Regions from separate parts of the Paenibacillus thailandensis genome, predicted to be linked through region 1. Evidence: riboswitches for the same ligand, from Rfam matches in the RefSeq annotation. Region 1 holds a riboswitch; the other holds the start of a gene.
The links. Region 1 has a riboswitch for ZMP and ZTP ahead of ACFSW5_RS01585 (DJ-1/PfpI family protein). Riboswitches for the same ligand answer to the same signal wherever they lie in the genome.

Region 1 (3,410 bases):
AGATATATTTCCGTGGCTTGCTTGTTTATACGTATCACCAGAACAAAGAGGACGGAAAATAGGGTCCCAATTAATGAAGCATGCTCTTCAAGAAACGGAAAAAAAGGGTCACAGCAAACTTTCTCTTTGTACAGATTTAAACGGATATTATGAGAAATACGGCTGGATTCATATTACTAATGCATTCATCTTCACTGGTGATGAGACAAAGGTGTATGAAGCCTCGACGTTAAACTAACGTAGGAACGATAGCTCAATTAACCGCCTTATCACAAAAGCGGTTTTCTTATGGTCATAAATCAACATTAGCATTTAACATAGTCTAGTTATGAGCAAACCAGGCTGCCAATTGCAACATGACATCTTCAAACGCTGTTGACAAGACACCATATGGTGTCGTACAATCGATATGTCACCAAATGGTGTCATATCATAGAGTCAACAAAACTGGTACTCATGAAACAATAAACAGAAGGGAGTCCCTTGATGATGCAAGGTGAAAGGAATCCTAAGATTGATCCCTATTTTAACAAGCTTAAGAAATGGAAGGAAGAATTCGAGCTATTGAGAGAAATCGTTCTCGACTGCGGGCTGACGGAGGATTTTAAGTGGATGCATCCTTGCTACACGTTTGAAGATAAAAACATCGTTTTGATCCATGGTTTTAAGGATTACTGCGCGCTTCTGTTTCACAAAGGCGCATTGTTAAAAGATCCCCATGGGATCCTAGTCCAACAAACGGAGAATGTCCAGGCGGCGCGCCAGATTCGGTTCACCAATGTCCAAGCTATAGATGAAATGCAGCTAATCTTGAAAGCCTATATTGATGAAGCCATTGCGGTCGAGAAAGCCGGTTTGCAAGTGAACTATAAAAAGAATACGGAATACATCATACCTGAAGAATTACAAAACAAATTCGTTGAAATCCCCGACTTAAAAACGGCTTTTGAAGCATTGACGCCGGGACGGCAAAGAGCATACATTCTGCATTTTTCTTCACCCAAGCAATCCAAAACCCGAGAGTCAAGGGTTGAAAAATATATCGCGCATATTCTGGATGGAAAAGGATTGGATGACAAGTAATATGATCTATGTCGAAGGATTAGATTCTATATTCGATGAGTCTCCGCGCGAAGTGCCGGGAGTCAAAAACACTTTCATTCAAAGCCGCGTTTAATGCGGCTTTTTTTGATTTAAGGGTTGTTATCATTGAGAAGGCCAACAATTTGGAGCTCCGTAATAAAATTGCTTGATTTGTATAAATTTTCAGATTATAATGAAGTAAATTTTTGGTATGTGTTACTGGCGTAAACGTGGAGAACCGCGGGGGAGCACATATTTCATATGCCGTACGCCTGGGCAAAGCGTTTGGTCTTGGACCGAATGCTTTTATTTATTTTATGGGAGATGATGATATGGAACAGGTACGGCAAGCAAGGAATGTAGCAGTATTCATTTTTGAACAGGTCGAACCTTTGGATTTTGCAGGACCGTTTGAAGTTTTTATTGCAGGAAGCAATAGAGGGCAAGACTTTAAAGTTTACACTGTGGCGGAAAAAGACGCTCCGATACAGGCGGTGGGAGGTCTGAGCATTAATCCAGCTTATACGATCGCTAACTGTCCTAAACCAGACATATTGGTGATTCCTGGAGGTTGGGGTTCAAGACAAGAAATGAACAATGAAACGATTACGAGCTGGGTTCGAGAAGTATCCAATGATGCAGAAATCATACTGTCGGTCTGTACTGGAGCCTTGATTGCAGCAAAATCCAAATTATTAGATGGTTTAAAAGTGACAACAAATCGTTTGGCTATTCATGAATTAAGGGATCTTGTACCTGCTTCTACTGAAATAGTTGAAGAAGCCCGCTATGTTGATAACGGGAAAATCGTATTATCCGCCGGAGTCTCCGCCGGCATGGATGCTGCGTTGTATGTTGTAGGAAAATTACTGGGCGAAGATAGAGCTAGAAAAGCTGCAAATATTATGGAGTACGACTGGAGAAGAGATTAAACTAAGTGTAAGCGTTAGGTCGCTCCGCTTCTGACACGTTGTTGTCAGGAGCGTTTTTTTATTTGGGTTTATTGCCGGGATGAAAGAGGGGTTGTGTTTAATGTCAAACGTTTCGGCCGCAGGCCAGCCTATTGACAAAACCTTCGGTTGTAAATATTATTATTACAACGAGAGGGTGGTTTAATGAGAATCAGCAGCCGATTCACGATAGCTGTACATATGTTGTCGCTAATTCATGTGCTTACGGATCAGCTCACATCGGAGCAGATAGCGGATAGTGTCAACACGAATGCGGTCATTATTCGCCAGATTAGCGGCTTACTCAAAAAGGCTGGAATAATTGGCGTGAAACGCGGAACAGGCGGGGCTTATTTATTAAAAGAACCTTCGGTCATATCGCTTTATGATATTTATCAAGCGGTTGATGTGGTTGACGATAACGGGCTTTTTCATTCCCATGAGAATCCTAATCCGATGTGCTGGGTCGGCTCGAATATCCATGAGGTTTTAGGCGTTTTTTTGTTAAAAGCGCAGCACGCAATGGAAGATGTATTGCGTCATGTATCGTTAGAGGAGATTACGGACCTCATTAAACAAAAAAAGAATGCTTCTTTGGAAGCATAATTTTTTTATCTTCGTTGTAATAAAGTTGTTTACAACTAAAACCCTTCTCAAAAAAATAAAAGGAGCATGCCAAATGACTAATCATTTTGAAGCAGAAATTAAAGAGTTAAACTGGGACCAAGATCGGAACTCCTACGTTCAATTAATTCCCAATATCGTGTATTCGGACGGCGGGCAAACGCCCTTAAAGTTAAACCTGCTTGTGTACCGAAATCCGATGGATGCGTTATTTAACCGTGAAGGAAACAAAGAAACTTATCCGCTTATTATTTATTTGCAAGGATGCGGGTGGGGGTGGAGCGAGCAAGACATATTTGCTTTCATTCCTCAGTTATCCGAATTTGCCGAAAACGGCTTTGTCGTCGCCAGCGTTCAATATCGCCTTAGCTCACAAGATCTATTTCCGGCACAGCTTGATGATGTAAAGGCAGCGATACGTTATCTTAAGAGTCATGCTTCCGAATACAATATTAATCCGGATAAAGTAGGTTTATGGGGAGACTCGTCGGGTGCGCATCTAGCGCTGCTCGCAGGTCTGGAGGCTATGGGAAGCGAAGAGGATCAAGCCAATGTGCAAGCCGTTGTCGATTGGTTCTAAAGGAGCCGGGCACGACGGATTTACGCAGCCGCAGACGATGGAAGTTGTTCAGGCATTCTTTAATACTCATCTTAAATCGTAACCCTATATATTATATGGAGACGATAGTCGAACGATAGAAGGAGCAATAGGCCGGCATCCCGCCTTCTTTATGACCATCTAAGAGAAGTCAA
Region 2 (3,410 bases), on a different contig from region 1:
TGGATATGTGCGAAGGTAACCATCTATAAGCTTTCTCTTGCAGATGGCTTAACTTCCGCAGCGAAACGCCGTTTCTTCCGTCCGGAGGGCGGGAGCGGCCGTTTCATGCCGAAACGGTTCGTCCTTGGAACAGGACGATGAAGTCGTTTCCGCTTGGGATGCGGACTTGGAGGAGATGCGCAGGTGACAGGAGCCGATGCGGCCGCGGGCCAACTCATTACGCTGCTGCTGATGGCGGCGGCGCTTGGAATGGATGCTTTTTCGCTGGGAATCGGGATCGGGCTAAGGGGCATTCGCCTGATGCATGTCGCCCGGCTCAGCGCGGTGATTGGGTTGTTTCATGTGCTGATGCCCCTTGCGGGCATTTATACGGGAAAGCTGATGGGGGCCTTGCTGGGCCACATCGCTACGCTGGCCGCCGGCCTATTGCTGGCGCTTCTGGGCGGCCATATGATCTACAGCTCGCTCCGGGGGGACAACGTTCAGCCGTTCGATCATCGGACCCTTTGGGGAACGGCCGTTTTCGCTTTAAGCGTCAGCATCGATTCGTTCTCCGTCGGGATTTCGCTCGGCATGTTTGCCGCGGACATTATGCTGACCGTTCTGACGTTCGGGTTGTTCGGCGGAGCGATGTCGACGCTCGGATTGCTGCTGGGGCGCAAGGTGAGCCCGAATCTCGGGGAGTACGGAGAGGCTTGCGGCGGCGCGATATTGTTATTATTCGGAATTCTGTTTATCATATGAGCATCAGGCAATGCACGCAGAAGGAGGTTACCGGCATGACCCGCATCTTGTTTGTATGTACCGGCAACACATGCCGATCGCCAATGGCGGAAGCGCTGCTGAGGAAGCTGGCCGCCGAGAGAGGAATACCGCTTGAAGTGAGGTCGGCGGGCGTCTCGACGGTAGACGGACTGCCGGTATCCCGGCATGCGTCCGAGGCGCTCCGCAAACGGAGCATCGACCACCGGGGGCAGTCCAAAGCGCTTGGAACGGGTTCGGTGAAATGGGCCGACCTGGTCCTGACGATGACGGGCGGCCATAAGCGCAGCTTGCTGCAATGGTTCCCCGAGGCGGTGGATAAAACGTACACGCTCAAAGAATACGTTTATCTTCACTCCGAAGCGAACGGCGATATCGAGCGGCTCGAGAAGCTCTATACGGAAATGCACATGAAGCAAGCGCTTGGCGGCCAGTTGACGGACGAGGAGCGTTCGCAGCTGCTGGAGCTCGAACGGAAAATCCCGAGCTTCGATATCGTGGACCCGTTCGGCGGCTCGCTCGAAGAATACGAGCAGTGCGCGAAGGAAATCGAAGCGACCGTCAGGAAGCTGTTGGACAAGCTCGACCGCCGGGAAAGCGAACAAGATTAGCGGAGCGGCGGGATAACGGCTAGCCGAGCGGGAAGGATGGGAGCGGGAGGACGGAATGGATTAACCTCCCGGACGCCCCGATAATCCGAAAAGGGCGACCGGAATCGCGCGGCCATTGCGGCAGTTGAGCAAGCCATTTTTTACATGCCGGAGTGGGCGGATTGGGATTGATTTTCGCCGTTCGTTCGGCTATGATGAAGGTACACATAACGGATATCCGATGTAACTGGCGACGGAAGTGGGGAACCACGGTGGAGCATCGGATTATACGGCCGGTCGCCTGGGCAAAGAGCAGCATGCTATGATGGCATGTCATGCTCTTTTTTCGTCTTTTTGGCCGGAAATTAGGTATAATAAGCTCGACCAATACATATTGGCGACGATACGGCAAGCATCCTGGAAGGAACGGCGTCTTGTACCGGTTGTGCCGATTGTGCGAATTCCCGGCCGGAGATGACGACGTACCGTTCAGATACCGTTTAGGCTTGGCCGGGGTTGCTTTTCTGACAGGAGGATGAGCGCGATGGAACTTAACGGCATTTCGAAACAGGTGGAAACCGTAGTGCGAGAGTTGGCCGCGGCCGGCGGATTGTCCGCAGGCAAGCTGCTCGTGATCGGAACGAGCACCAGCGAAGTGGGCGGGGGGCGCATCGGCACGTCCGGCTCGGTCGAGATCGCGGAGCGGATATTCGAGGGGGTCGAAGCCGCTAGGCGCGAGTTCGGGTTTTATCCCGTTTATCAATGCTGCGAGCATTTGAACAGGGCGCTCGTGCTGGAGCGGGAGGCGGCCGAGCGGTACGGGCTGGAGCTTGTATCCGCCGTCCCTGTCCCGAAGGCGGGTGGCTCCATGGCGGCCTATGCTTACCGGCATCTTCCCGAGGCGTGCCTTGCGGAAACGGTGCAAGCCCATGCCGGCGTCGATATCGGCGACACGCTGATCGGCATGCATTTGAAGCGGGTGGCCGTGCCGGTAAGGCCGAGCATCCGGACGATCGGCAGCGCGCACGTGACGATGGCCTATACGAGGCCGAAGCTGATCGGCGGCGAACGCGCCGTCTACAAGCTGGAGGAACCGCCTTCGGCGGGCAAGCCGGCCGGTTCGTGCGATTAACGCGAGTAACGCTTATAAAGTCGATTTTTTGTCCAGCAACGTATTCGTTGCTTAATCCAAAAAACCTTTAGGAGGAACAAACAATGGAAAATCTCCGCAAGCAAGATCCTGACGTGCTGAAAGCAATGGGCCTCGAACTGCAGCGCCAACGCGACAACATCGAGCTGATCGCCTCCGAGAATATCGTAAGCGAAGCGGTGCTTGAAGCGATGGGCTCCGTCCTGACGAACAAATACGCGGAAGGCTATCCGGGCAAACGTTACTACGGCGGCTGCGAGCATGTCGATATCGTGGAAAACATCGCGCGCGACCGCGCGAAAGAGATTTTCGGCGCCGATCACGCCAACGTTCAGCCGCACTCCGGCGCGCAAGCGAACATGGCGGTTTACCTGGCCGCTCTGAATCCGGGCGACACGGTGCTCGGCATGAACCTCGCCCACGGCGGCCACTTGACGCACGGCAGCCCGGTTAACGCATCCGGCTTGCTCTACAACTTCGTCGCTTACGGGGTAAACGAAAATACGTTCACCATCGATTACGACGACGTTCGCAAGGCGGCCTTCAAGCATCGCCCTAAACTGATCGTTGCCGGAGCAAGCGCGTATCCGCGCATCATCGATTTCGAGAAGCTCGGCCAAATCGCTCAAGACGTAGGCGCGCTGTTCATGGTGGACATGGCGCATATCGCCGGTCTTGTTGCGGCAGGCTTGCATCCGAACCCGGTTCCTCACGCGCACTTCGTGACGACGACGACGCACAAGACGCTCCGCGGACCGCGCGGCGGCATGATTCTGTGCCGTCAGCCGTGGGCGCAAGCGATCGACAAAGCCGTCTTCCCGGGCTCGCAAGGCGGTCCGCTCATGCACATCATCGCCGCGAAAGCCGTTGCGTTCGGCGAAGCGCTGCAGCCGTCGTTCAAAACGTAC

Region 2: it holds a riboswitch for ZMP and ZTP, as region 1 does, so the genes downstream of both, ACFSW5_RS24570 (TIGR01440 family protein) here and ACFSW5_RS01585 (DJ-1/PfpI family protein) in region 1, are expected to answer to the same signal.

What each region holds. Positions count from the first base shown of each region.
Region 1 covers NZ_JBHUMY010000001.1:348,278-351,687, reverse strand. The annotation lists gene ACFSW5_RS01595 (GNAT family N-acetyltransferase) at 1-238, shown strand, start outside; gene ACFSW5_RS01590 (YdeI/OmpD-associated family protein) at 487-1,083, shown strand; ZMP/ZTP riboswitch at 1,289-1,368, shown strand; gene ACFSW5_RS01585 (DJ-1/PfpI family protein) at 1,416-2,015, shown strand; gene ACFSW5_RS01580 (Rrf2 family transcriptional regulator) at 2,199-2,639, shown strand; gene ACFSW5_RS01575 (alpha/beta hydrolase fold domain-containing protein) at 2,713-3,237, shown strand.
Region 2 covers NZ_JBHUMY010000043.1:69,787-73,196, reverse strand. The annotation lists gene ACFSW5_RS24580 (manganese efflux pump MntP) at 232-744, shown strand; gene ACFSW5_RS24575 (low molecular weight protein arginine phosphatase) at 780-1,373, shown strand; ZMP/ZTP riboswitch at 1,586-1,666, shown strand; gene ACFSW5_RS24570 (TIGR01440 family protein) at 1,888-2,484, shown strand; gene glyA (serine hydroxymethyltransferase) at 2,568-3,410, shown strand, end outside.